Regions from separate parts of the Streptomyces sp. NPDC048420 genome, predicted to be linked through region 2. Evidence: riboswitches for the same ligand, from Rfam matches in the RefSeq annotation. Region 2 holds a riboswitch; each other region holds the start of a gene.

What was found. Region 2 has a riboswitch for cyclic di-AMP ahead of AB0D34_RS42640 (transglycosylase SLT domain-containing protein). Riboswitches for the same ligand answer to the same signal wherever they lie in the genome.
Region 1: linked by a shared signal. The riboswitch ahead of AB0D34_RS12015 (M23 family metallopeptidase) and the one ahead of AB0D34_RS42640 (transglycosylase SLT domain-containing protein) in region 2 are both predicted to bind cyclic di-AMP.
Region 3: linked by a shared signal. The riboswitch ahead of AB0D34_RS29270 (NlpC/P60 family protein) and the one ahead of AB0D34_RS42640 (transglycosylase SLT domain-containing protein) in region 2 are both predicted to bind cyclic di-AMP.

Annotation. Positions count from the first base shown of each region.
Region 1 covers NZ_JBEZKG010000006.1:63,422-73,043, forward strand. The annotation lists gene AB0D34_RS12000 (GNAT family N-acetyltransferase) at 1-1,355, opposite strand, end outside; gene AB0D34_RS12005 (HPr family phosphocarrier protein) at 1,553-1,834, shown strand; gene AB0D34_RS12010 (GntR family transcriptional regulator) at 1,961-2,656, opposite strand; gene AB0D34_RS12015 (M23 family metallopeptidase) at 2,846-3,607, opposite strand; cyclic di-AMP (ydaO/yuaA leader) riboswitch at 3,621-3,787, opposite strand; gene AB0D34_RS12020 (pitrilysin family protein) at 3,997-5,385, opposite strand; gene AB0D34_RS12025 (pitrilysin family protein) at 5,382-6,776, opposite strand; gene AB0D34_RS12030 (DNA topoisomerase IV subunit A) at 7,139-9,592, shown strand; gene AB0D34_RS12035 (GTP-binding protein) at 9,589-9,622, opposite strand, start outside.
Region 2 covers NZ_JBEZKG010000039.1:2,083-11,704, forward strand. The annotation lists gene AB0D34_RS42630 (peptide MFS transporter) at 1-740, shown strand, start outside; gene AB0D34_RS42635 (CocE/NonD family hydrolase) at 756-2,786, shown strand; cyclic di-AMP (ydaO/yuaA leader) riboswitch at 3,053-3,225, shown strand; gene AB0D34_RS42640 (transglycosylase SLT domain-containing protein) at 3,231-3,713, shown strand; gene AB0D34_RS42645 (HAD family hydrolase) at 3,717-4,529, opposite strand; gene AB0D34_RS42650 (LacI family DNA-binding transcriptional regulator) at 5,020-6,048, opposite strand; gene AB0D34_RS42655 (carbohydrate ABC transporter permease) at 6,089-6,958, opposite strand; gene AB0D34_RS42660 (sugar ABC transporter permease) at 6,955-7,950, opposite strand; gene AB0D34_RS42665 (sugar ABC transporter substrate-binding protein) at 7,947-9,284, opposite strand.
Region 3 covers NZ_JBEZKG010000016.1:89,591-99,212, forward strand. The annotation lists gene AB0D34_RS29255 (M23 family metallopeptidase) at 1-1,042, shown strand, start outside; gene pcrA (DNA helicase PcrA) at 1,088-3,568, opposite strand; gene AB0D34_RS29265 (ScyD/ScyE family protein) at 3,632-4,711, opposite strand; cyclic di-AMP (ydaO/yuaA leader) riboswitch at 4,975-5,145, shown strand; gene AB0D34_RS29270 (NlpC/P60 family protein) at 5,153-6,304, shown strand; gene AB0D34_RS29275 (tellurite resistance/C4-dicarboxylate transporter family protein) at 6,841-7,824, shown strand; gene AB0D34_RS29280 (hypothetical protein) at 7,802-8,155, opposite strand; gene AB0D34_RS29285 (NlpC/P60 family protein) at 8,612-9,622, shown strand, end outside.

The sequences.
Region 1 (9,622 bases), on a different contig from region 2:
ACCACCAGGGGCTTCGCCGCCGCCGTACGCCTGGCGAGGCGGGTGAACTTGCGGGGGTTGCCGATGGACTCCAGGTACATGAGGACGACGTCGGTGTCCGGGTCGTCGTACCAGTACTGCAGGACGTCGTTGCCGGAGACGTCCGCGCGGTTGCCGGAGGAGACGAAGGTGGAGACGCCGGTCACGCCGGTGACGCCGCCGCCGCGCCGGTGCAGCCGGGAGAGCAGGGCGATGCCGATGGCGCCGGACTGGGCGAACAGGCCGATCCTGCCGGGGCGGGGGGTCTCGGGTGCCAGGGAGGCGTTCAGCCGGACGTCCGGGTTGGTGTTGATGATCCCGAAGGCGTTGGGGCCGATGATCCGCATCCCGTACGCGCGTGCGTGCCGCACGAGTTCACGCTGGCGCTCACGTCCTTCGGGGCCGCTCTCGGCGTACCCGGCGGAGAGCACGACGAGGCCCTGCACGCCGTGGGCCCCGCACTCGGCGACGACCTCGGGGACGTGTTCGGCCGGTACGGCTACGACCGCGAGGTCGACCGGACCGTCGATGTCCCGCACCGACCGGTGCGCGGGGATCCCGTCCAGCTCCTTCTGCTCCTCGGGGAACGCCTTGTTCACGGCGTACAGGCGGCCGTTGAAGCCGTAGTCCCGGATGTTGCCGAGGACACTGCGGCCCACGCCGCCCGGGGCACGTCCGACGCCGACGACGGCCACGGCACCCGGGGTGAGCAGCCGCTGCACCGATCGCGACTCGGCACGCTGCTCGCGCGCGTACTGCACGGCGAGCGAGCGGTCGGTGGGCTCCAGGTCGAACTCCAGGCGTACGACGCCGTCCTCGAAACTGCGCTTCTGGGTGTACCCGGCGTCGGTGAACACCTTGATCATCTTGACGTTGGCGGGCAGCACCTCGGCGGCGAAGCGCCGGATGCCCCGCTCGCGCGCGACGGCCCCGATGTGTTCGAGGAGGGCGGAGGCCACACCGCGCCCCTGATGGGCGTCCTGGACGAGGAAGGCGACCTCGGCCTCGTCGGCCGGAGCCGAGGCGGGCATGCCGTCCTCGCCGATGCGGTCGTAGCGTACGGTGGCGATGAACTCACCGCCGACCGTGGCGGCGAGTCCCACCCGGTCCACAAAGTCGTGGTGCGTGAAGCGGTGGACGTCCTTGGCGGACAGGCGTGGGTAGGGCGCGAAGAAGCGGTAGTACTTCGACTCGTCCGAGACCTGCTCATAGAAGCTGACCAGGCGATCGGCGTCGTCGACGGTGATGGGCCTGATGCGCGCGGTGCCGCCGTCGCGCAGCACTACGTCGGCCTCCCAGTGGGCGGGGTACTCGTGCCGGTCCGACGCGCTCTGCATGGGCCCCAGAGTACGGCTCGCGTACGACAACGGCGCGATGCAGTCTGTGGAGAACGCGCAAGAAGGCAAGGACGGATGTCGGGCCGAGGCCGCGGTCCGACGACCCCACCCCGGAAGGGTCTTCGGGTCCTGTCCGGAGGAGCTTCACGTGTGGGAAACTGGTCTAGACAACCCTGAACACCGAAGGGCAGCATCACATGGCTGAGCGCCGCGTCAACGTCGGCTGGGCCGAGGGCCTCCACGCCCGCCCCGCTTCCATCTTCGTCCGGGCCGCCACGGCCGCAGGTATCCCGGTGACGATCGCCAAGGCCGACGGCAACCCCGTCAATGCGGCCTCCATGCTGGCCGTGCTCGGCCTGGGCGCCCAGGGCGGCGAGGAGATCGTGCTCGCCTCCGACGCCGACGGCGCGGACGCGGCTCTCGACCGGCTCGCGAAACTGGTCGCCGAGGGTCTTGAGGAGCTTCCCGAGACCGTCTGAGTGCCGGTGCCCTGAAAAGCACCGAGGGGCTCGTCCGAATTATCGGACGGGCCCTTCGCATTTCCCTTTCACAGGCAGCAGAAATACTCCCCCGCGAATTACTCCTCTTTGTATACGGCGCCCGTGTTAATGCCGCAGACCCGTCACGTTTACAGGAGGTTGCGAGGTCCTCACACGGTCCGTGCGGTCGGGCCCCGAGGGGAACCTCAGACGGTGCGCCGCACTGGAGCGCTCGGTGTGCAGCGCCGTGATCGCCCGCGCGCGGTCCCCGTCCCCGCGTGCCACCGCGTCCACGATCGCGCCGTGCTCGGCCCAGGACTCCGCCGGGTTGGCGGGCGCCTCCACCACGTACATCCAGGCGATCTTGTGCCGCAGCTGGGTCAGCATCGAGGTCAGCGCCGGGCTGCCGGAGGACTGGGCGAGCGTCTCGTGGAACCAGCCCCCCAGGGAGCGCAGATCCTCGCTGTTGCCCCGCCTGGCCCGTTCCTGGCCCAGTCGGACCAGGCCGCGCAGCACCTTCAGATGGGCCTCGGTGCGCCGCTGGGCGGCCCGGGAGGCGCCGAGCGGTTCGAGGAGCATGCGCATCTCCAGGAGGTCGGCGCCCTCCTGCTCGGTCGGTTCCGCGACGCACGCGCCCGCGTGCCGCCGCGTCACGACGAAGCCCTCGGCCTCCAGCGTGCGCAGGGCCTCCCGGACGGGGACGCGGGAGACGCCGTAGCGGCGGGCGAGCAGTTCCTCGGTGAGCCGGCTGCCGCGCTCGTAGACACCGGCGACGATGTCGTCCCGGATCGCCGTGCATACCGAGTGCGCCGGAATACGCATGTCCGACCTCCGCCTTAATCCCCGTGAAACGTCTCCGATTGACGTGTGTTCAGTGACTCTATTGCAATCAGCGGGAATTTCCGACGCCGGACCGGAATCCAGGGATATTTTTTGGACAGCGGAGGGACTGAAACGACGAAAACCCCGGCTCACGGGGAGCCGGGGCCTCGGGGGTCTCGCGGTACGTCGTCAGACGTTCACGCCGTGCGAGCGCAGGTAGGCGACGGGGTCGATGTCCGAGCCGTACTCGGCGGTGGTGCGGGCCTCGAAGTGCAGATGCGCTCCGGTGACGTTGCCGGTCGCGCCGGACAGGCCGATCTGCTGGCCCGGGGTGACCGACTGGCCGACCGAGACGCCGATGGACGAGAGGTGGCCGTACTGCGTGTACGTCCCGTCGGCCATCCTGATCACGATCTCGTTGCCGTACGACCCGCCCCAGCCGGCCTCCACGACGGTGCCACGGCCGACCGCGTGCACGGAGGTGCCGCTGGCGGCGTGGAAGTCGACACCGGTGTGGCTGCCGGAGGACCAGAGGGAGCCGCCGGTCTTGTAGCCGGTGGAGATGTAGGAGCCGGAGATCGGGGCGACGAAGGCGTTGAGGCGCTTGCGCTCGGCCTCGCGCGCGGCCCGCTCCTTGGCCTCGCGTATCTCCTTGGCGCGTGCCTCGGCCTTGCGCTTGGCCTCCGCCGCCGCCTTCTTCTGCGCGGCGGCCTGCTCCTGGGCGACGGCCTGCGCGTCGATCTGCTCGGCCAGCGAGGCGCCGGCGCTGACGACGGGCATGAGGCCGGTCTGTTCGACGGAGTTGACGGAGTTGTCGGCGGCGAACGCCGGTGCTGCGATGGTGCCGATGACGCCGGTGGTGGCGAGGGCCGCGACTCCCGCCGCGCGGGCGGTGGTGCGCTTCATCCGGCTGGGACGACGGTGCTTCCCGGTGGCGCAGGTGAACGCCATGTAGTGGCTGGTCCTTTCCTTCCTTCTCGCCTACCGGGTTAGCTGACGGGTTCGGAGCAGGAAGGTCTCCTACGGACCCCCTCGCGGCTCGCGCGGGCGTCCGATTCACCCCAGGGACTTACCATTTGGGTCCCCGGCTCCCCTGGCTCGCGCCATGCGGGGACTCGGCGATGACTGTCCGGTGCCGCGGGCGCGGCGCGGTGCCTGACGGACAGCCCAGAGGACGCTAAGCGGGCACACTTTCAATCCCCAAACCGATCACGGTTTTTGTAGCGCATCCCACAGGGCAGACAGGCAACCTCCTGCCCAATTCGGACATCTAAGAGACTCGGACATCCAAGGGGCCCTGGTGACGCCTCCGTCACCAGGGCCCCTGTACGGCGCTCGCTCTACTCGGCCGTCACGACCTTCACTTCACCGATGCCGAGGGCCTCGACGGGCTCCTTGATGGCAGCCGCGTCGCCGACCAGGATCGTCACGAGGCGGTCCACCGGGAAGGCGTTCACGACGGCCGCGGTGGCCTCCACCGTGCCGGTCGCGGCGAGCTGCTGGTACAGCGTCGCCTGGTAGTCGTCCGGCAGGTGCTGCTCGACCTGGTCGGCCAGCGTGCTCGCGACGGCCGCAGCGGTCTCGTACTTGAGCGGCGCCACACCGACGAGGTTCTGTACGGCGACATCCCGCTCGGCGTCGGTGAGACCGCCCTCGGCGAGCGTGCGCAGCACCTTCCACAGGTCGTCCAGGGCGGGACCGGTGTTCGGGGTGTCGACGGAGCCGCTGATGGCGAGCATCGCGGCGCCCGAGCCGTCCGGGGCGGACCTGAGGACCTGCCCGAACGAGCGCACGCCGTAGGTGTAGCCCTTCTCCTCACGCAGGACGCGGTCCAGGCGGGAGGTGAGGGTGCCGCCGAGGCAGTAGGTGCCGAGCACCTGGGCTGGCCACACGCGTGCGTGCCGGTCGGCGCCGATGCGGCCGATCAGCAACTGCGTCTGGACGGCGCCGGGACGGTCCACGATGACGACCCGGCCGGTGTCGTCGGCGGTCACCGGCGGCACGGGCCGCGGCTTGCCCGTGGAACCGGTCCAGGAGCCGAGGGTGTCGCCCAGCAGTGCGTCCAGGTCGATGTCGGTCAGGTCGCCGACGACCACGGCGGTCGCGGTGGCGGGGCGCACGTGCTTCTCGTAGAAGCCGCGCACGGCCGCCGAGTCGATGTTCTCGACCGTCTCCTCGGTGCCCTGGCGCGGGCGCGACATGCGCGAGTCCGCCGGGAACAGCTCCCTGGAGAGCTCCTTGGCGGCGCGGCGGGACGGGTTGGCCAGCTCGTGGGGGATCTCGTCCAGGCGGTTGTTGACGAGCCGCTCCACCTCGCTGTCCGCGAAAGCGGGCGCCCTGAGGGCGTCGGCCAGCAGACCGAGCGCCTTGGCGAGCCGGGAGGCCGGCACTTCGAGGCTGAGGCGGACGCCCGGGTGGTCGGCGTGCGCGTCGAGGGTGGCGCCACAGCGCTCCAGCTCGGCGGCGAACTCCTCGGCGGAGTGCTTGTCGGTGCCCTCGGAGAAGGCGCGCGCCATGATCGTGGCCACGCCGTCCAGTCCGGCCGGCTCGGCGTCCAGGGGCGCGTCCAGGAGCACCTCGACGGCGACGACCTGCTGGCCGGGGCGGTGGCAGCGCAGGACGGTGAGGCCGTTGTCGAGCGTCCCGCGCTCGGGGGCGGGGAAGGCCCAGACCTTGGGCTCGCCCGCCTGCGGCTGCGGGTGGAATTCCATCGCGGCGAGCTCGGTCACTTGGCCGCCTCCTCGTTCTCGTCGGTGGCTTCTACGGTCGCCGCGGCTTCCGGGTCCTCGGCGGCATCCTCGGCACTGTCGGCGATCTCGGCCGGTGCGGTGGGCTCGTAGACGAGCACCGCGCGGTTGTCGGGACGCAGCTTGGCCTTGGCGACCGCCTGGACCTCCTCGGCGCTCACCTCCAGGACGCGCTGCACGGCGGTGAGGGCGAGCTGGGGGTCGCCGAACAGGACGGCGTAGCGGCACAGTTCGTCGGCGCGGCCCGCGACGGTGCCGAGCCGGTCCAGCCACTCGCGCTCCAACTGGGCCTGGGCGCGCTCCATCTCCTCGGCGGTGGGGCCCTCCTCGGCGAACCGGGCGAGCTCCTCGTCGATGGCGGCCTCGATGACCGGCACCTCGACGTCACCGGAGGTCTTCACGTCGAGCCAGCCCAGGGAGGGCGCACCGGCCAGCCGGAGCAGTCCGAACCCGGCCGCGACGGCCGTACGGTCGCGCCGTACGAGCCGGTTGTAGAGGCGGGAGGACTCACCGCCACCGAGGACGGTGAGGGCCAGGTCGGCCGCGTCCGCCTCACGCGTGCCGTCGTGCGGCAGCCGGTAGGCGGCCATCAACGCGCGCGCGGGGACCTCCTCCTCGACGACCTCGCGCAGCTGCTCGCCGATGACCTCGGGCAGGGTGCCGTCGCGGGGCGCGGGCTTGCCGTCGTGCGAGGGGATGGAGCCGAAGTACTTCTCGATCCAGGCGAGCGTCTGCTCCGGGTCGATGTCGCCGACGACCGACAGGACGGCGTTGTTGGGCGCGTAGTACGTGCGGAAGAACGCGCGCGCATCCTCAAGCGTGGCCGCGTCCAGGTCGGCCATCGAGCCGATCGGGGTGTGGTGGTAGGGGTGGCCCTCCGGGTAGGCGAGCGCGGTCAGTTTTTCGAACGCGGTGCCGTAGGGGACGTTGTCGTAGCGCTGACGACGCTCGTTCTTGACGACGTCGCGCTGGTTCTCCATCGACTCGTCGTCGAGAGCCGCCAGCAGGGAGCCCATGCGGTCGGCCTCCAGCCAGAGGGCGAGCTCCAGCTGGTGGGTCGGCATGGTCTCGAAGTAGTTGGTGCGCTCGAAGCTGGTGGTGCCGTTGAGCGAGCCGCCCGCGCCCTGGACGAGCTCGAAGTGCCCGTTGCCGTGCACCTGCTTCGAACCCTGGAACATCAGGTGCTCGAAGAGGTGAGCAAGGCCGGTACGCCCCTTGACCTCGTGGCGCGAACCGACGTCGTACCAGAGGCACACCGCCGCGACCGGGGTCAGATGGTCCTCGGAGAGCACCACGCGCAGGCCGTTGGCCAGGCGGTGCTCGGTCGCTGTCAGGCCCCCGGTGCCTGCCTGGTCTGTGGCCGTGTGACCCATGGGCATGTACGTCCCTTCGATCGCGGTCGCGGTCGTGGCAACCGCGGTTTGTAGAGCTGTTTTCCTGCCGGTCCTGCCACTGTATGCAAGCGTGCGGACCCTCGGTGAAGTTCCCGGGGCGCGTACGCCCACAGCGGATCGCGTAGCCTGCGGGCAACCGTGAGCAAGGCGCTGCGTGGGCGCCGGGCCGGGCGGCTCAGTGCGCGCCGGCCCTGCGGCTCAGCCGGGTCCCGGCCCGGACTGTCAGTGCCGCGGTCCACAATGGTCCGCGTCAGAACCCGTTCACGCTTCAGCAAGAGTGAGCCAAAGGGCCGATGTGAGCGACCCGTAGGCGAGCGACCAGAAAAGAGGAGCCGGCAGCGATGGCCCGCCGCAGCACGAAGACCCCGCCGCCCGACGACTCGTACGAGGAGCGGATCCTCGACATCGACGTCGTGGACGAGATGAAGGGCTCGTACCTCGAGTACGCGTACTCGGTCATCTACTCCCGCGCGCTCCCGGACGCCCGCGACGGCCTCAAGCCGGTGCACCGCCGCATCGTCTACCAGATGAACGAGATGGGCCTGCGCCCCGACCGCGGCTATGTGAAGTGCGCCCGCGTGGTCGGCGAGGTCATGGGCAAGCTGCACCCGCACGGCGACGCGTCGATCTACGACGCCCTGGTGCGCATGGCCCAGCCCTTCTCGATGAGCGTGCCGCTGGTCGACGGCCACGGCAACTTCGGCTCGCTGGGCAACGACGACCCGCCGGCCGCCATGCGGTACACAGAGTGCCGCGCCGCCGAGGCCGCGACCCTGATGACGGAGTCCATCGACGAGGACACCGTCGACTTCGCCCCGAACTACGACGGCCAGGAGCAGGAGCCGGGAGCGCTGCCCGCCGCCTTCCCCAACCTCCTGGTGAACGGCGCCTCGGGCATCGCGGTCGGCATGGCCACCAACATGGCGCCGCACAATCTCAACGAGGTCATCGCGGCCGCCCGCCACCTGATCCGCTACCCGAACGCGGATCTGGACGCCCTGATGAAACACATCCCGGGCCCCGACCTGCCCACCGGCGGCCGGATCGTCGGCCTCTCCGGCATCCGGGACGCCTACGAGACGGGCCGCGGCACCTTCAAGATCCGCGCGACGGTCGCCGTCGAGACGGTGACGGCCCGCCGCAAGGGCCTGGTCGTCACCGAGCTGCCCTTCACGGTCGGCCCGGAGAAGGTGATCGCCAAGATCAAGGACCTGGTCGGTTCGAAGAAGCTCCAGGGCATCGCCGACGTCAAGGACCTCACCGACCGTGCCCACGGCCTGCGCCTGGTCATCGAGATCAAGAACGGCTTCGTGCCGGAGGCGGTCCTGGAGCAGCTCTACAAGCTGACGCCGATGGAGGAGTCCTTCGGCGTCAACAACGTGGCGCTGGTGGACGGACAGCCCCTCACCCTGGGCCTCAAGGAGCTCCTCGAGGTCTATCTCGACCACCGCTTCGAAGTGGTGCGCCGCCGCAGCGAGTTCCGGCGCACCAAGCGGCGCGACCGGCTGCACCTGGTCGAGGGCCTGCTCACGGCGCTCGTCGACATCGACGAGGTCATCCGGATCATCCGCTCCAGCGACAACTCCGCGCAGGCGAAGGAGCGCCTGATCGAGCGCTTCTCGCTGAGCGAGATCCAGACGCAGTACATCCTGGACACGCCCCTGCGGCGCCTGACCAGGTTCGACCGCATCGAGCTGGAGTCGGAGCAGGACCGGCTGAACGCGGAGATCGCCGAGCTGACCCGGATCCTGGAGTCGGACTCCGAGCTGCGCAAGCTGGTCTCCGCCGAACTGGCCGCGGTCGCCAAGAAGTACGGCACCGAGCGGCGTACGGTCCTGCTGGAGGCCGGAGCGACGGCCCCCGTGGCCGCCGTGCCGCTCCAGGTGGCGGACGACCCGTGCCGGGTGCTGCTGTCCTCGACGGGGCTGCTGGCCCGTACGGCGAACGGCGAGCCGTTCCCGGAGGAGCCCGGCGGCAAGCGCGCCAAGCATGACGTGATCATCTCGGCGGTGCAGGCCACCGCGCGGGGCGAGATCGGCGCGGTCACGTCGTCCGGGCGTCTGCTCCGCCTGAACGTCATCGACCTGCCGCAGCTCCCGGAGGCGGCCGCGAACCTCTCGGGCGGCGCCCCGTTGTCGGAGTTCCTCTCCCTGGAGGACGGCGAGACGCTGGTCTGCCTCATCACGCTCGACGAGTCCTCCCCCGGGTTGGCGCTCGGCACCGAGCAGGGCGTCGTCAAGCGTGTGGTGCCCGACTACCCGACCAACAAGGAGGAGTTGGAGGTCATCACCCTCAAGGAGGGCGACCGGATCGTCGGCGCGGTCGAGCTGCGCACCGGTGAGGAGGACCTGGTCTTCATCACCGACGACGCTCAACTCCTGCGCTACCAGGCGGCGCAGGTCCGCCCGCAGGGTCGTCCGGCGGGCGGTATGGCGGGCATCAAGCTCACCGAGGGCGCGAAGGTCATCTCCTTCACGGCGGTGGACCCGGCAGCGGACGCGGTCGTCTTCACGGTCGCGGGGTCGCGCGGCACGCTCGACGACTCCGTCCAGACGACGGCCAAGCTCACTCCGTTCGACCAGTACCCGCGCAAGGGCCGCGCCACGGGCGGTGTCCGCTGCCAGCGGTTCCTGAAGGGCGAGGACTGCCTGTCCCTGGCCTGGGCGGGCGCCGTCCCGGCCCGTGCCGCGCAGAAGAACGGCACACCGGCCGACCTCCCGGAGATCGACCCTCGTCGTGACGGCTCTGGCGTGTCGCTGGCGAAGACGGTGTCGGTGGTGGCGGGACCGGTCTAGAACCCGGGGTCCTGGTCGTCGGGATCCTGT
Region 2 (9,622 bases):
GGCTCACCATGGACCGCTTCGTCGACCTGCTCACCCTGATCTCGGTGATCGCCCCGGTCGGCTACTTCGCGGTGATGTTCGGCAGCCCCCGGGTCACCGCCGAGGAACGCGGACGCCTGAAGCCGTACATCGCCCTCTTCCTGGCCTCGACGGTCTTCAACTTCATCCTGTTCCAGGCCTACTCGACGATGATGCTGCTGGCCTCCACGAACGCCGAGACGACCCTCCTCGGCTTCGACTTCCCGGCGAGCTGGTACGCCTCCGCGCTGGGCGCCTTCGAGGTGGGGCTCGCGCCGGTGGTCGCCGCCCTGTGGGTGCGCATGGGCCACAGCCAGCCGCACGCCTCCAACAAGATCGCCATCGGGGTGGTACTCGGCGGCCTGTCGTTCCTGCTGATGGCTCTGCCGACCAGCGGGCACGGCAGCGGCGACTACCTGATGTCCGCCTGGTGGATCGTCGGCTCCTACCTGCTCCTCGGCCTCGGCGACATCCTCCTGGAGACCTCCGGCATGTCGGCCACCACCAAGCTCGCCCCGGTGGCCTTCGCCAGCCAGACCATGTCCCTCTGGTTCCTGTCGCTCGCCCTCGCCAACGGCATCCAGGCCCAGACGGTGAAGCTCTACGACGACGTCTCCCACCCGGCCTACTTCGGCGTCAACGGCGCGATCGCGGTGGCCGCGGGCCTCGCCGTGATCGCCGCCACGCCCTGGCTGCGCCGCACCATGCACCCCGTCCACTGAGGTCACCCGATGAGCATCCACATCCGTACGTCCTTCCCCTACGACACGGCCCACGAGGACGTGCGCATCCCGCTCCGGGACGGGACGCTCGTGTACGCACGCGTGTGGCGACCCCTCACCCCCCAACCGGTACCCGCGATCCTCGAATACCTGCCGTACCGCCTCACCGACTGGACCGCGCCACGCGACTGGCAGCGCCACCCCTGGTACGCCGGCCACGGCTACGCCTCCGTCCGCGTGGACGTGCGCGGGCACGGCAACAGCGAGGGCATGCCGGGCGACGAGTACTCGCCGACCGAGCTGGCCGACGGCGTCGAAGTGGTCAACTGGCTTGCCGCACAGCCCTGGTGCGACGGTCGGGTCGGCATGTTCGGCATCTCCTGGGGCGGCTTCAACTCCCTCCAGATCGCGGCCCTCGCTCCCGAGCCGCTCAAGGCGGTCGTCACCGTCTGCTCCACCGACGACCGCTATGACAACGACGTGCACTACATGGGAGGTTCCGTCCTCGCGGTGGACATGCACGCGTGGGCGGCGACGATGCTCGCCTTCGTCTCCAGGCCGCCGGATCCGCTCCATGTGGGCGACGCCTGGCGGGAGATGTGGCTCAAGCGCCTGGAGCAGGTCGACCCGTTCATCCACACCTGGCTCGCCCACCAGACCCGCGACGACTACTGGCGCCACGGCAGCGTCTGCGAGGACTACGGCGCGATCGACGCGGCCGTCCTCGCGGTGGGCGGCTGGCACGACCCGTACCGCGACACGGTCCTCAGACTCGTCGAGCACCTGCCGCAGGACCGCGTACGAGGGATCGTCGGCCCCTGGTCCCACCAGTACCCGGACCGGGGCCTGCCGCCCGGCCCGGCGATCGGCTTCCTCCAGGAGACCCTGCGCTGGTGGGACCAGCACCTCAAGGGCGTCGACACCGGCGTCATGCGGGAACCGCTCCTGCGCTCCTACGTCAGCGACTCCCACCCCCCGGCCACGGTCTACGACACTCTGCCGGGCCGCTGGGTCGGCGAGCCGGCCTGGCCCTCCCCGAACGTGACGACGGTGTCGTACGGCCTTCAGGGCGCCCCCGTCCTGGTCCGTTCCCCGCAGCACACGGGCGTGGACGCGGGCCGGTTCTTCCCGTTCGGGAACGACGCCGACCTGCCGCCGGACCAGCGGGAGGAGGACGCCCGTTCGGCCTGCTTCGAGTTCGCGGTGGGCGAGGAGACGTGGGTCCTCGGGCGGCCGCGGGTGCGGCTGAGGGTGACCTCGGAGGTGTCGCGCGGGCAGGTCGTCGCGCGGCTGTGCGACGTGGCCCCTGACGGGTCGTCGACCCTGGTCACGCGCGGGGTGCTGAACCTCTCCGCGCGCCATGGCCGGGACCGGGCGGTGCCCTGGGAGCCGGGGGCCACCCAGGAGGTGTCCTTCGAGCTGAACGGCATCGGGCACGCCTTCCCGCCCGGCCACCGCATCCGGCTCGCCGTGTCCTCGGCGTACTGGCCCTGGATCTGGCCGCAGCCGGAGTCGCAGGCCGGGTTCACGCTGGAGCCCGCGGGGAGCTTCCTCGAACTGCCGGTACGCGTGCGTGGAGCCGCCTCGGACATCGACGCGGACATCGATGCGGACATCGCCTCGGAGATCGCCTTCGAGGAGCCGGAGCAGGCCGCGCCGCTGGGGGTCAGTTATCCTGTGACGCTCGACGAGCCCCGGCCCGAGCGCCTGGTCGTGCGGGACGTCGCCAAGGGCCAGTGGCGTCTTGAGGTCGACCCGCGATACGGCGGCACGCGCGTGTACCCCGACGGGCTCGAGTTCACCGAGGACGCGCTGGAGACGTACACGATCCACGAGCAGGACCCCCTGTCGGCGCGCGCCCGCTCGGACTGGTCGATCCGGCTGCACCGCCCGGAACTCGCCTGGGACACCACCGTCCGCACCCGCTCGGAGATCAGCTGCGACGGAACGGACTTCCTCACCTCGAACGAGGTCGTCTGCACCGACGGCGGCGAGGTGGTGTTCCACCGGACGTGGGAGAAGCGGATCCCACGGACGGCCGGTTGACTATGAGTTGGGCATCTTGCCCGTTTTGCACGTCTTGCGAACAGGCGTGACTTGGCTCACTCGGATCGGCGGTTCGACGGATATCCGGAATCAAACGATCCGCCTTCTCTTCGCGCGAGTTGAGGCTTGCGTCCGCAAAGGATCAAGCGCCTCAAATGCCCCGTACCAAGGTCAATAGGCACGGCATGTGAATTCGCCACTTGTTCCGGACATGTGCTCTCGCATACGTTCCCGGCCTGTCGGGCGGACGCCGAATCCTGCCACCGCCCGTACACCCACCGAGAACCACGGCAGGAGCGGGGGAACCAGGTAGGTCGCCGGACCGGACGTCTTCGGACATACCGGTACGGCTTGGGGTGAAGTCGCGCCTTTCGCAGGTGTGGCCGGGCAGCTCCCGCCCGAACCCGACAGCTCACCTCGCAGGCGACGGAGAGGAACTTCGCCATGCCCGCTGCCGCTCAGCACCGCGCTCCCCGCACGAACCGTCTCGTCCGCAAGCTCGCCCTCGCCGGCACCGGAATCGCCGTACTCGCGCTGCCCCTCGTCGGCGCGACCACCGCGTCCGCGGCCACCCCGACCGTGCAGACCGCCACCACGCTCGGCTACGCCAACAACCTCGACGGCTGGATCCGGGCCTCCCTGGCCGTCATGGCGGAGCACGGGATTCCCGGTTCCTACAACGGCATCTACCGCAACATCATCCGCGAGTCCTCCGGCAACCCCTGGGCCATCAACCTCTGGGACTCCAACGCGGCCGCCGGCACGCCCTCCAAGGGTCTGCTCCAGGTGATCGACCCGACGTTCAACGCGTACCACGTGGCCAACACCTCGTGGGACCCGTACGACCCGGTCGCGAACATCACGGCGGCCTGCAACTACGCGGCCCAGCGGTACGGGTCGATCGACAACGTGTGGGGCGCGTACTAGGAACTACGCCTCGGGGAACAGTCTTTCGAGGACGACGGCGATGCCGTCGTCCTCGTTCGACGAGGTCACCTCGTCGGCCACGGCCTTGAGTTCGGGGTGGGCGTTGGCCATCGCGACGCCGTGGGCCGCCCAGTCGAACATGGGGATGTCGTTGGGCATGTCCCCGAAGGCGATCGTCATCTCGGGCCCCAGGCCCAGGTGTTCGGCGGCCAGCGCGAGACCGGTGGCCTTGGTGATGCCGCATGGCTGGAGTTCGACGGTCCCGGGCCCGGACATGGTGACCGTGGCCAGTGAGCCCACCACCGAGCGCGCGGTCACCGCCAACTCGTCGTCGGACAGGTAGGGATGGCGCAGCAGCACCTTGCTGATCGGCGCGCACCACAGGTCGTCGCGGCGGCCCACCCGCACGGCGGGCAGGGTCGGATGGGGCATCAGATATCCCGGCTCGATGAGCGTGAGCCCGTCGACACCGTCCTGGTCGACGGCGGCGTACACCTGTCCGACCTCGGCCTCGATCTTGCCGAGCGCGGTCTCGGCCAGCTCGCGGTCCAGGGTGACCGACCACAGCAGACGGTCCGCGCCGGCGTCGTACACCTGCGCGCCCTGTCCGCACACCGCGAGCCCCGTGCTGCCGAGGTCGTCGAGCAGCGGCCGCACTCTGGGTGCCGGCCGTCCCGTCACGACGAGATGCCGGGCTCCGGCCGCCGCCACCCGCGCGAGCGCGGCCAACGACCGGTCGGAGAGGGTGTCGTCGGCACGCAGCAGCGTGCCGTCCAGGTCGGTGGCGATCAGTGAATATGCGGTGGAGGCGGCCATGATCAGAGAATACGGATGGTTGGCCCCTCCGACTCGACGCGAACCGGACGGCTGCTGCTTTCACATCCGTTGACGGCAGTTCCGGTTCCGGGTGTGCGGCGGCACGGCACGACCACGGCCGACGAACCGCACGGGGCACGGCCCGAACACCCCTGCGGGCCACGGGCCTTGCGTGAGGACACCAACACGATCCATCGTCCGGCGCGGTCCGGGCTGGGGGCTCCCGGGTGCTTCCGGCGGAGCGGATGCGCCGCAAACCGCGCGAGCGCGGCCGAAGACCCCAGCGGACGCGGGCCCTGCCCCCGCACCAGGGCGCCGACACAAGCCATCATCCCGCGCGATCCGGGCCGCGGGCTCCCGATGCTTCCGCCGGAGCAGATACGCCGCCGACCCCAGCGGATCACGGGCCCTGGCCCGCACCAGGGCGTCGGCGCGCCTCCAGCGTCCGGCGGTGGGGGCCGTGGGTTCCTCCGTGGATCCCGTGGAGCGGTTACGCCGAGTCCCGGATCACCAGTTCCGTCGGGAGGATCACCCCGGCCGTGTCCTCGCCGGTGACCTGGGCGAGGAGCATGCGGACCATCTCGGCGCTGATGCGGTCGAAGGGCTGGCGCATGGTGGTGAGGGCGGGGGTGATGGCGGTGGCCGCCGGGGAGTCGTCGAAACCGCCGACAGCGATGTCACCCGGGACCGAACGCCCGGACTGCTGAAGGACGTTGACGACACCGAGGGCCATGAGGTCGGAGGCGACGAACACGGCGTCCATGTCGGGGGCCTGGGACAGCAGCCGCCGCGCCGCCCGTTCGCCACCACTGCGCCGGAAGTCGCCCTCGACCACGAGCGCGGGGTCGTACGGCAGGCCCGCGTCGGCGAGCACGTCCCGGTAGCCGGCGAGCCGGTCGGGGCCGCCCGGCATGTCCAGCGGCCCGGTGACCATGCCGACGCGGCGCCGGCCACCGGCGAGCAGATGGCGGACCATCTCCTGCGCGCCCTCGCGGTCGGCGGCCGCCACGTAACTCACCTTGGAGCCGAGCCCGATCGGCTTGCCGCAGACCACCAACGGGATCCCGGCGTCGTGGAGTTCGGCCGCGACCGGGTCACCGCTGTGGTTGGAGAGCAGCAGCACCCCGTCGACGTGACCCGAAGTGATGTACCGCGTCAGCCGGCGCCGGTCGTCGTCGCTCTCGGCCAGCATCAGCAGCAGCGGGATGTCGTGCTGCGCGAGCCGCTCGGTGCAACCCCGCAACAGGACGTTGAAGTTGGGGTCCTCGAAGAACTTCTCCTGCGGTTCCGTCAGCAGGAACGCCACCGAGTCCGACCGGCCCGTGCTCAGGCTGCGCGCATGCCGGTTGACCACGTACCCGGTCTTCTTGATGGCGGCCTCCACGGCCCGCCGCGCGGCGGGCGAGACGTAGTGGCCGCCGTTCAGGAACCGGGAGACGGTGCCCCGCGAGACACCCGCCTCCCGGGCCACGTCGTGGATGGTGGGAGGCCTGCGGCGGCCGTTCGCGCTGGTGGTCATGTTCCTCGTCAGCTAGAGACGTCAGCAAGAGAAGGGTCGTTCAGGCCTTGACCGAGCCGCTCAGCAGGTCCAGGGACCAGAACCGCTGGATCACCAGGAAGAGCGCGATCAGCGGAAGGATCGCGAGCAGACATCCGGTGATGACCAGGGTGTAGAGGGCCGGCTGCGAAGCACCCTGGGCGAGCAGCGTGTAGAGGCCGAGGGTGATCGGGAACTTCTCGTCGTCGGCGAGCATTACGTAGGGCAGAAGGAAGTTGTTCCAGATCCCCACGAACTGGAAGAGGAACACCGTGATCAGGCCCGGCATCATCATCGGTACGGCGATCCGCGAGAAGATCCTCCACTCGCTCGCGCCGTCCATACGGGCCGCCTCCATGAGCTCGGCGGGCACCGACGCGGCCGCGTAGATGCGGACCAGGTAGACGCCGTACGGCGACAGGATCGACGGCAGCAGCATCGACCAGTACGAGTCGGCCATGCCCAGCTCCGACAGCAGCAGGTACTGCGGTACGGCGAGCACGATGGACGGCACCAGCACGCCGGCCAGGATCATCTTGAAGATGGCCTCACGGCCCCGGAAGGCGAACCGGCCGAGGGCGTAGCCGCCGGCGGCGGAGACCGCGGCCGAGAGAAGGGCGCCGAAACCGGCGTAGAAGGCCGAGTTGGCCATCCACTTCCAGAAGATGCCGTCGCGGTAGGCGGTCAGGTCGCTCAGGTTCTGGAAGAAGCCGCTGCCGGGGGCGAGGGTGAAGGTGGAGAAGAGCTCCGAGCGGTCCTTGGTCGCCGCGATGATCACCCAGGCGATGGGGATCAGGCAGTACAGCGCGCCGAGGATGAGCACGATCGTGGGCACCCAGGCGGTGCGACGGCCGCCACGGGAGGTGTCGGCGCTGAGGGTGAGGGGGGTCATGCCCGGTCCTCCCGGGTGTAGCGGTCGGAGATGCGCAGCAGGGTGAAGGAGAGGACGAACGTGGCCAGGGCCAGGACGACCGCGGTGGCGGAGGCGCCGTAGATGTCGGACTGCAGGAAGGCCTTGTCGTAGATGGCCATCAGGGGGCTCCACGAGCTGGGCAGGCCGTTGGTGAGCGGCTTGAGTGCCATCGGCTCGGTGAAGACCTGGAGGGTGGCGATCACCGAGAAGAAGAAGGTGAGCACCAGGGAGGGCATCACGATCGGGATCTTGATCCGCAGGGCGATCTTCAGGTCGCTCGCGCCGTCGATCCTGGCCGCCTCGTAGATGTCCGGCGGGATGGCCCGCAGAGCGGTGTAGATGACGATCATGTTGAAGCCGGTGCCGCCCCAGACCGCGATGTTCGCGAAGGAGAGGTAGAGGTTGCCGCCGTCGAACAGGTCGGGCTGCGGGAGGCCGAACCTGTCGAGCAGGTAGTAGAAGGGGCTGACGTCCGGCAGGTAGAGGAAGCCCCACATGAGGGCGGCGATGATGCCGGGCACCGCGTACGGCAGGAAGATCATCAGCCGCGCGAAGGGCGCACTGCGGGCCTTCGGGGTGTCCAGCATCAGCGCGAACAGCAGCGCGAGGCCCAGCATGGTCGGGATGACGATGAGGCCGTAGCCGAAGGCGCGCAGCACGCTGTGGCCGAACTCCGAGTCCTTGAGGACGTCGGTGTAGTTCCCGATGCCGTTCCAGACCTGCTCGCGGGCGCCCTTGCCGAGTCCGATGCCCTTGACCTGGACCTTGTGCAGGCTCAGCCAGATCGCGTACCCGATGGGCACCACGGTGAAGGCGGCGAAGAGGGTGAGGGTGGGCACCAGGAACCAGTACGGTGCGCTGCGGCCACGGCGGCGGGGGCGGCTGGGGCGGACGGACTGGGCGGTGCCGGTGCCGTCCGCCAAGGGGCCGGCCTCGGTGAGGTCGGCGCCCTTGAGCGGAGCGCTGGTCATGCCTCGGTCACCTCGAAGCCCTGCTTCTTCATGTCGGCGAAGGTCTTCGACTGCACGGTGGCGAGGGCGGAGTCGAACTGGGCCTCCTTCTTCGCCTTGGTGGCCTTGCCGAAGGCGTCCTGGAAGGTGGTGTAGGCCGTGTTGACGTTGGGGCCCCAGGCCGCGGCGGCGGTGGTGGCGGCGATCTCGCCGGCGGTCGTGTAGAAGTCCGCCTGGTTGGAGAAGAACTCCGGCGTGGTCAGGACGTCCCCGGACTGGCCCTTCGTGGCGGCCGGGTAGATCGCGACCTCCTTGACCAGGGCGGCCAGCGCCTCCGGGTCGGTGTTCAGCCAGGTGGCGAACTTGGCGGCGGCCTCCGCGTGCTTGGAGTCGGTGGAGACACCGGTGGAGGAACCGCCCCAGCTGCCGGTGGCGTTCTCGCCGGACTTCCACTGCGGCAGCGGGGCCATGCGCCACTTGCCCTTGGTGTCGGGGGCGGAGGAGACCAGTACGCCGGGCGCCCACACGGCGGAGACCCAGGCGAGGTGGGTGCCCTTGTTGAGGGCGTTGTTCCAGGCCGGGGTGTACATCGGCTGGTTGTCGATGACGCCCTCCTGCACGAGCCCGCCCCAGAACTCGGCGACCTGCTTGGTGGCTGCGTCGTCGATGCCGACGGTCCACTTGCCACCGGAGTCGACGGTCCACCACTTGCCGCCGGCCTGCTGGGCGAGGCCCGCGAAGAGACCGGGGTCGTTGGAGGAGAACGTGGTCAGGTAGGCGTCCGGGACGGCCTTCTTGGCGGCGCGGGCGGTCTCGGCGAACTCCGTCCAGGTCTTCGGGACGGTGAGGCCGTGCTTCTTGAAGAGGTCCTCGCGGTAGTAGAACATCAGCGGCCCGGCGTCCTGCGGGATCGCGTAGAGCGCGTCCGTGCCGAGGGTGACCATGCCCCAAAGGCCCTCGGCGAACTGGGACTTGGTGTCGGCGGCGTACTTGGTGATGTCGGCCAGGACGTCGTTGGAGACGAGGGTCGGCAGCGACTGGTACTCGACCTGGATGAGGTCGGGGGCGTTGCCGGCCTTCTTCGCGGTGATCAGCTTGGAGACGATCTCGCCGCCGCTGGCCTGCTTGGACACGGTCACCGTGATGTCCGGGTTCTTCTTGTTCCAGATCGCGGCGACCTTCTCCATGTTCGGCGCCCACGACCAGTAGGTCAGCTTGACCGGCCCGCTGTCGCTGTCGCCGGAGTCGTCGTCGGAACCGCCGCAGGCGGCGAGGGTGCTCGTGAGGCCGAGGGCTGCGGCCCCGGCAAGGATGCTGCGCCTGCTGATCTGGCGGCGGTTGATCGACATCTTCATCTCCCCTGACTTGGAACCAGCCGGTCTCGAGACGTCGCGCGTTCGCGGCAACCGCCGTGGGGGGAGGTTCTGCGGACATGTCCGAGAGGCTGTGCGCGAGGGCCGCGCGGCTCTGTGATCGTGCACAGTAGAGAATTGTTTCGGCCCCTTGTCAATGGCGGGGCCGTGGGGTTATCTACTTGTTGCCCGCCGATGACAGGGGTGAGGGGAGCTGTGCACGATCACAGAAGATGAGGGTTTTCTGGGTCGTTCGGCGTTACGTCGGCTCCCCTCACCCCGTTCCCCGGCCCTCCCGCCGGCCCTCCCCCGGCCGCCGAAGTCACCGCGGTGCCGCCATC
Region 3 (9,622 bases), on a different contig from region 2:
CTTCGACACCGGGGCGTACGACGCCACGCAGTGGAACTCCGACGGCACCGCCGCCGACCCGCAGCCGACGGCCGCCTTCGAGCAGGCCGGGTACGACGGGGCCCACACGTACGACGAGAGCCACGCATACGACCAGACGGGCCCTTACGGCAACGCCTACGCCGAACACACCGCGCACGACGGCGAGTCGGCCGCCACCGGCGAGATGCCGGCCGTGCACGACGCCGACGCGCCTCTCCTCGACGAGCAGGAGGACCCCGCCGCGGCCCCCGCACCCGGGTCACGCGTGGCCGCCCGCAACGCCGGGCGCTCCCGCCGCCGTATGCCCGCCAAGCGCTCCGCGCTGCTGACGATCGCCGTCCCCTCGGCGTGTGTCATGGGCGTCGCGGGGATCGCCGCCGCCTCGGTCGGCACCCTGACCGGTGGCGACCAGGACACCTCGGCGACCGCCGCGGAGACGACGTCCGTCAAGCCGTCCGCCGCGAACAACAAGCTGGACACACAGCTGGCGAGCCTGTCGGCCGGCGCCGACGACTTCGCCGACCGGGCCAGCCGTACGCAGGAACGAATCGACCTCAAGGCCCAGCAGGTGGCCGAGAAGAAGAAGGCGGCGGAGGAGGCGGCCCGCAAGGAGCGGCTGCGTCCGAAGTTCGCGCTTCCGGTCGCACAGCGCGGTCTCAGCGCCTACTTCGGCCAGTCCGGTATCAACTGGATGTCCGTCCACACCGGTATCGACTTCCCGGTCTCCTACGGCACCACCGTGATGGCCGCGACCGACGGCGTCGCCCGCACTCAGTGGAACAGCGCCTACGGCAACATGATGGTCGTGACCGCGAAGGACGGCACGGAGACGTGGTACTGCCACCTCTCCAGCTACCGCGTCGCCTCCGGTACGACGGTCAAGGCCGGCGACCCGATCGCTTACTCCGGCAACTCCGGCAACTCGACCGGCCCGCACCTGCACTTCGAGGTGCACCCGGCGGGCGGTTCGGCCATAGACCCGCTGCCGTGGCTGCGCAGCCACGGGCTGGATCCGACGTAACCCCTCGGGCCCAGCGCCCTTCCTGAACTGTCAGACCTACCTGGGCTACAGCTTCTCCACCGGCGCGTACCGCAGCAGCAGCCGCTTCGGCTTGGCCTCCCCGAAGTCGATCGTCGCCTCGGCGTTCGCTCCCGTGCCCTTCACCCCGACCACCGTGCCGAGCCCGAACTGGTCGTGGGTGACCCGGTCGCCGACGGCCAGCGCGACCACCGGCTTCTCCGAAGTCCTGCGCGTCGCGAAACCGGACGCGCCCGACGCCGAGGAGCGCGAGCGGGAGGACGACAGCGACGCGGCGACCCCCGAGACCGGCCCCGCGGGGGCGGCGGTCGGACCCGTGCGCTTCCAGTCGACATGCTGCGCCGGGATCTCCTCCAGGAAGCGGGAGGGCGGGTTGTACGACGGCTGCCCCCACGCGCTGCGCAGTGAGGACCGGGTCAGATACAACCGCTCACGCGCGCGCGTGATGCCGACGTAGGCCAGGCGCCGCTCCTCCTCCAGCTCCTTGGTCTGGCCGAGGGCGCGCATGTGCGGGAAGACGCCGTCCTCCATGCCGGTGAGAAAGACGACCGGGAACTCCAGGCCCTTGGCGGTGTGCAGGGTCATCAGGGTGATGACGCCGGAGCCGTCCTCGTCCTCGTCCGGGATCTGGTCGGAGTCGGCGACCAGCGCGACCCGCTCCAGGAAGTCGGAGAGCGAGCCCGTCTCCTCACCCTCGCCGGACTCCTGCTCGAACTCCAGGGCCACGGCGGCGAGTTCCTGGAGGTTCTCGATACGGGTCTCGTCCTGCGGGTCGGTGGAGGCCTGCAACTCGGCGAGGTAGCCGGTGCGTTCGAGGACGGCTTCCAGGACGGTCGCCGGGCCCGCGCCGGACTCGACGATCGTACGGAGCTCCTCCATCAGCACGTTGAACCGCTTCACGGCGTTGGTGGAGCGCGCGGCCATGCCGTACGCCTCGTCGACGCGCTTGAGGGCCTGCGGGAAGCTGATCTTCTCGCGCTGGGAGAGGGCGTCGATCATCGCCTCCGCGCGGTCGCCGATGCCCCGCTTGGGGACGTTGAGGATCCGGCGCAGCGGCACGGAGTCCTCCGGGTTGGCGAGGACCCGCAGGTAGGCCAGGACGTCCCGGACCTCCTTGCGCTCGTAGAAGCGGACGCCGCCGACGACCTTGTAGGGCAGGCCGACGCGGATGAAGACTTCTTCGAAGACACGGGACTGGGCGTTCGTACGGTAGAAGACGGCGACGTCGCCGGCCTTGGCGTCGCCGGCGTCGGTGAGACGGTCTATCTCGTCGGCGACGAACTGCGCCTCGTCGTGCTCGGTGTCGGCGACATAGCCGGTGATCCGCGCGCCCGCGCCCGCGTTGGTCCACAGGTTCTTGGGGCGCCGGGACTCGTTGCGCTCGATGACGGCGTTGGCGGCGGTGAGGATCGTCTGGGTGGAGCGGTAGTTCTGCTCCAGGAGGATCGTCGTCGCGTCCGGGTAGTCCTCCTCGAACTGGAGGATGTTGCGGATGGTCGCGCCACGGAAGGCGTAGATCGACTGGTCGGCGTCACCGACGACACAGAGCTCGGCGGGCGGCAGGTCGTGCTCGCTGGGCGGTACGTCGACGGGGTGCTCGGAGGTCCCGACCAGCTCCCTGACCAGCGCGTACTGGGCGTGGTTTGTGTCCTGGTACTCGTCGACGAGGACGTGCCGGAAGCGGCGGCGGTAGTGCTCGGCGACATCGGGGAACGCCCGCAGCAGATTGACCGTCGTCATGATCAGGTCGTCGAAGTCGAGGGCGTTGGCCTCGCGCAGCCGCGACTGGTACATGGCGTAGGCCTGGGCGAGGGTCTTCTCGAAGCCGTCGGTGGCCTGGGCGGCGAAGTCCTCCTCGTCGATCAGCTCGTTCTTCAGGTTGCTGATCTTGGCGCTGAAGGACTTCGGCGGATACCGCTTGGGGTCGAGGTCCAGGTCGCGGCAGACCAGGGCCATGAGCCGCTTGGAGTCGGCGGCGTCGTAGATCGAGAAGGAGGAGGTGAAGCCGAGCTTCTTCGACTCCCTGCGCAGGATGCGTACGCAGGCGCTGTGGAAGGTCATCACCCACATCGCGTTGGCGCGCGGGCCGACGAGCTGCTCGACGCGCTCCTTCATCTCGCCCGCGGCCTTGTTGGTGAAGGTGATCGCGAGGATCTGGCCCGGGTGGACATGGCGCTCGCCGAGGAGGTGGGCGATGCGGTGGGTGAGCACCCGGGTCTTGCCGGAGCCGGCGCCGGCCACGATGAGCAGCGGGGTGCCGGAGTGCACGACGGCCGCGCGCTGGTTCTCGTTCAGCCCCTCCAGGAGCGCGGCCGGGTCCACCGCCGGGCGTGGGGCGCCGTCGCGGTAGTAGGCGTCCCGGTCCGGGGGCAGGTCGAACTTCCCGCCGAACAGATCGTCCGGAACGGGTTCCGGTCCGTGCTCGTCCTCGGGCGGCGGCGGTTCTTCCCCATGGGCCCGAGGGGCTTGGAGGTCCGCCAGGAAGCTGTCGTCAAAGAGGCTGCTCATCGCTCTCCGAGTCTAGGGTGCCCCACTGACACCCCGCCGCCGCCCTGAGAACATCCACTCGGATCAGAACCCGAGGATCTTCCAGACCTGGCCTCCCGGTGTCTTCCTGCCCTCCATGACGGTGCCGTCACGGTCGGCGATCGACCAGGCCGAGACGTAGACCTTGCCGTCGTAGGGGTCGACGGCGACGCCCGCCGGGAACGGGACCTTCACCTGCGTGCGCTTGCCGTGCGAGACCTTCGTCACGACGCCGGCGAAGAGCTGGCTGACGTACAGGTCGCCGTCGTCGTTGAAGGCGATTCCGCTGATCGAGCCGAAGCCGGACTTCCAGCCGAGGATCTTCCCGGTCCAGGGGTCGACCTTCCACACGCGCGCGGTGGGCTTCGCCGCCTCGCCGTTCAGCTCGCCGACATAGAGCTTGCCGTCGGGCCCAAGGGCGAGGGAGGTCGGCACGGACTGGTTCCTGTCGTGGTCCGGGAAGACCGTGAAGGGCCGCGCCTTGCCGTGCCGCGAGACCACGACCAGGTCGTTCCCCGCCGCGTCCGCGACGATCTTCCGACCGTCGGGCAGGGCGAGGACGGCGTACGGATTGGACTCGACGGAGGCCTTGTGCGGGTTGTACTTCAGCTCCACGGCGGTGATGTCGGCGGCGATCCTCGCCTTGCCGTGTCCGACGCGCAGCAGCTTGCCGAGCGTGTTCCAGGGCGGCTTGGTCGGCACCCCGGCCTCCGGCGGGGCGTAGGTCTCGACGCCCCAGACCTGGCCGTGGAGAGCGGAGACGCCGTCCACCCCGGTCGCGAAACCGCCGTCGGGGGCGGCGCCCGACGGGAGCCCCTGCACCACCCTGCGGTGCTTCCACGCGCCCCCGTCCCAGTAGATCTTGGTGACCGCGGAACTGAGCCCGATGCAGGTCTCGCCCTCGGGACCCGCCCCGACGCACTTCCTGCCGCCCCGGCCCGCTTCGGCGACGTACACGTGACCGTCGTCGTAGGAGAGCTGGCGCGGGTTGTCGAGGCCTTTGGCGATCACGCGGATCACCGGCTTGCCTCCGCCGTGCCCGGCCGTCGCCGCAGCGGGGGCGATGCCCGCGGTGGCGGCGAGCGCGACCGACGTGGCGACGACGAGTCCTGTGCGCATTCTCATGGCCGTACCCCTCCAACCGGCCGCGGCACCCCACCGCGGCTGGCTGGAAGTTAGACCCAGGAAGCGGGCGGACGTCGTCACTCCGGCGAAAATACGCCCAAGTCGTGGCAGATCACTCCGGATTGGCCACGCGGGGCAATGTTTGGGGCCAAGGTCACGAAAATGTATCGGGCATATCGAACATCAACCTTCACACGGACCACACCGGTTGGCTACCGTTCCAGGCAGGCCGTACGACCCCCTCCGGCGAACCTCGCCGGGCCGCACGGCCTCCGCCGAGTCCGCAGCGCCGCCGTGCGCCCGGAGCCGGGGACCCACCGAACTTGGGGTGAATCGGCCGACTCCCGCGCAGGGGAGGGCCGTAGGGCAAACCTTCCGAAGCACTTCGCCCGAACCCGACAGCTAACTCGGTAGGCGGAGCATTGGAAGGAGTCGCCTCCCTTGGCGTCGCACCGCAAGTCGCGTCCCGCTGGTACGCGCGTAGCAGGCATACGGACCCCGGCCCTCGCGACGGCCGCCCTCACCTCCGTGGCCCTGCTGTCCCAGTCGGCGAACGCCGCGCCCGCCGATGACAAGCCGAGCCTCGAAGAGGTCGAGAAGAAGGTCGACGACCTCTACCGCCAGGCCGAGTCGGCGACCGACAACTACAACGCGGCCAAGGAGAAGACGACCAAGCAGCGCAAGCAGGTCGACACGCTCCTCGACGACGTCGCCCAGCGCACCCAGAAGCTCAACGAAGCGCGCGAGGAGCTCGGTTCCTTCGCCGCCGCCCAGTACCGCACCGGCGCCGCCGCGCCCGACACCGCGACCTTCCTGCTCTCCGACACCCCGCAGGACTACTTCGACCAGACCCAGCTGATGGGCCGCTTGACGAGCCGCCAGAAGGGCGCGGTCGACGACTACGTCTCCGAGCAGTCCGAGACGATGAAGAAGCGCCAGGAGGCCTCCCAGAGCCTTCAGACGCTCACCGAGACGCAGAGCGACCTGAAGGCCGCCAAGGCGACCGTCCAGAAGAAGCTCGCCGACGCGCGCGACCTGCTGTCGGAACTGACGGCCCAGGAGAAGGCGCGGCTCGCGGCGATCGAGAAGGAGAAGCAGGAGGCGGCGGCCCGCAAGGCCGCGGAGCTGGCGCAGCAGCAGGCGGCCGCGGAGAAGGCGGCCCAGCAGGAGAGTTCGACCGGTTCGAGCACGGGCACCAGTACCAGCACCAGCACGGCGACCGATTCCTCGTACGCCACCAAGGCCGCGAAAGCTCTCGCCTTCGCCCGCGCGCAGATCGGCAAGCCGTACGTCTGGGGTGCCACCGGCCCCGACTCCTACGACTGCTCAGGGCTCACCCAGGCCGCCTGGAAGGCCGCCGGCGTCGACCTCCCCCGTGTCACCTACGACCAGGTGAACGCCGGCACCACGGTCTCCCTCGCCGACGCCCAGCCCGGTGACCTGGTCTTCTTCTACGACGACATCAGCCACGTCGGCCTCTACATAGGCAACGGCATGATGATCCACGCCCCGAAGCCGGGCGCGTACGTCCGCGAGGAGTCGATCTACTACGACGGCGAGTCGGCGATCCACAGCGTGGTACGGCCGGCCTGAGACGCCGCCTATAGGGTGCCTCTCGCGATCGCGCCCTATAGGACGCCTCTCAGCACGAGACGTCCCTCGTGCGCGCGCGTGCCGTGCGGTCGAGGAGCGCGCGTCCCGGATTCGGCGTGCGCCAGAGTTCGGGCTTACGCGGCGGTCCGACGTGTGACAGGGGTTCAGTGGGCGCAACGACTCCGGCACGCGCCAGATGGGCGGCCTCTTGCCAGAGGGGCCGGGTGGCGTCACAGACCGGCACGACAAAGATCAGAGCGCGCCACACCTCCCACCCGCGCCAGACAGGCCCGCCCCTGCCACAGGGACCCGGCGTGCACTACGACCCGGCACGCAACAGGGATCGGCGTGCGTCAGAGGCGGCCCTGCTCCCGTGTCCCATGTCCGGAACTCCCGTGTCGGATGTCCCGGCACTCCCATGTCGGATATCCGCACCCGCACCCGCCCCTGACCCGCTCCTGCGCTCGCGCGTATTTCCGTGCGCGCGCGTGCGCGCCCCGCTCGCACGGCGCGCGGAGCTTCCTAGCATCGGGCCCATGGCCGGCACCTCCTCCCGCTCCCCCCTGCGCGTCTGGTGGACGCAGCGACCGCCTGCCGCCGGGGCCGCCGTGATGGCGACCGGCATCCTGTCAGTCGGGCTGCATCTGACCGGCTACGAGACGCTGTCGCGGATCGCCCTGGTGATCGGCTGCGCGGCCTGGCTGGGACTGGCCGGCGACTTCGCCGTACGGCTGCTGCGGGAACGCGCGCACTGGGTCGCGGAGGCCGAGACGCCGGGCGCGCTGACGGCCGTGGCGGCGACCACGGTGCTCGGCACCCGGTTCTCCGCGCTCGGTTGGCAGACCCTCGCCGAAGCGCTGCTGGCACTGAGCGCGCTGCTGTGGCCGGTACTGCTCGTGCCCGTCGTGCGCCACTGGACGCGGCGGATGCCCGGCAGGGTGTTCCTGGGCTGCGTGGCCACCCAGGGCCTCGCGGTCCTCGGCGCCACGCTCGCCGCGGCCGAATCGGCGGCCTGGCTCGCGCACGCCGCACTCGTGCTGTTCTGGCTCGGCCTGGTCCTCTACGGCATCGCGCTCTTCCGCTTCGACCTGCGCCAGGTGCTGGAGGGACCCGGCGACCACTGGATCGCGGGCGGCGCGCTCGCCATCTCGGCGCTGGCCGGCGCGAAGCTGATCGCCGCCGACAGCGCGCGCCTGTACCTGTGGAACGACGACGACCACGGCGTCCTGCGCGCGGTCACCGTCGCCCTGCTGGTGCTCGACCTGGCCTGGTACGCCGTACTGCTCGTGGCCGAGTTCCTACGCCCGCGCCCGCGTTATGACGTGCGCCGCTGGGCCACCGTGTTCCCGATGGGCATGACCGCGGCGGCGACCCTGGCCGTCTCCGCCGCCGTGGACATCTCGTGGCTGAAGACGCCGGGTGAGGTGCTGCTGTGGATCGCGGTGGCGGCCTGGCTCGCCGTCGCCGCGGGGGCGGTCGCCGAGGCGCGCGCGGCTCTCAGGTCCACAGCACCGCGATGAAGATGTTGGCCGTGGTCAGCGCGCCGACCAGGCCGAACAGACTCTTGTCGACCTTCTCGTCGTCCCGCTTCACATAGACGAGGCCGAGGATCACGATCAGCAGGGCCAGCTTCACGCCGATCTTGATGTTGTTGACGTGCTGGTCGTCGGCCTGGTTGAGACCCACCAGGATCACCCCGGTCACCAGCATCGTCGCTGCGCCGTGCAGCATCGCGGGGACGAACCGGGCGGTGCCCTGGCCCATCGCCTTCATCTGCGTGAGGAAACCGCCGAGCAGCGAGGCGATGCCGATGATGTGCAGGCCGACGAAGAGATGGATGAGTACGTCCATGAGGTCGGAGCCTATGCGGGAGCGCCCGAGGCATCCGCACCGCCCCCTCGCGTAGATCTTGCATATATGCGGCCCATAGCACTCCGTACCGCCCATGGGCCCGAAAATCCCGACTTCGGTCAGCGCCTCGCGCGAAGTCGACGGCGCCGACCCGGGATCCCGGTCACCTTCGGTCACCTCGCGGTCCCCTGGCGGCAGTTCCGCACAATGCGTTACCTCCCGGACACGGTCAGGTTTAGCGTCCTCCACCAGGTGACCGGCTCCCCACCGCCGCCCGGGCCAGGGGCGGCAGTCGGCCACCACCGCCGAGAAGGTCCGGCGGCGGTCCGCTCCCCCTGTGCAGGCCGCCGCCGGACGCGCAAACCGCCCCCGGGCGGTCGTACGGCCGCTTCCCCCTGGCGTCGTACGGCCGACGAACCCCGGGGCGGGCGGTCGACGAAAGGACGTGCAGTCCACGTGGCAGCGCACCGCAAGCCCCGCCAACGCTCGGCCGGCGGCCATACGGTCCGTACGGCAGCGACCATCGCCCTCGCGGGGGCGGCGACCGCGACGGGCTTCGACGGGACCGGACACGCCGAGCCGCAGCTCACGCCGGCGCAGGTCAAGGCGAAGGTGGACCAGCTGTACCAGGAGGCGGAGGCCGCCACCGAGAAGTACAACGGCGCGAAGGAGAAGGCGGAGGCGGCCGAGAACCGGCTCGGCACCCTGCAGGACGAGGCGGCCCGCAGGACGGAACGGCTCAACGAGGCGCGGGACGCGCTGGGTTCGATCGCCACGGCGCAGTACCGCGGCGGCGGACTCGACCCCGCGATGCAGCTCGCGTTCTCCGACGATCCCGACCGCTATCTGGACGGCGCCGAGTTCGCCGAACGGGCCGGTGCCCGCCAGGCGACCTCCGTGGCGAACGTACGCCGACAGCTCAGGGAGATCGAGCAGTTGCGCGGGGCCGCGCACATCGAGCTGACCTCGCTGAAGTCACGTCAGGCGGAGCTGAAGCGCCACAAGAAGACGATCACCGGCAAGCTGGACGCGGCCCGCCGACTGCTGTCCCAGCTACCGGCCGAGGCAGGAACGGGGGCCGGGGCGGACGGGACACGCGCGTCACGGGCCTTGACGGGCGCCCGCGACGAATTGACATCCCCCGGCGCGGCCACCGCCGAGGCGCCCAACTCCCGTGCCGCGGCGGCCGTTTCCTACGCCCACTCCAAGCTCGGCAGCCCCTACGTCTGGGGCGCCACCGGCCCGGACGCCTTCGACTGCTCGGGCCTCATCCAGGCCGCCTACCGCTCCGCGGGCATCTCCCTGCCCCGCACGACCTACGCCCAGATCGGCGCCGGGCAACGCGTCTCCCGCTCCGAACTCCTCCCCGGCGACCTGGTCTTCTTCTACTCCGGCATCAGCCACGTCGGCCTCTACATCGGCAACGGCCGCATGATCCACGCCCCGAACCCGTCGGCCCCGGTGCGG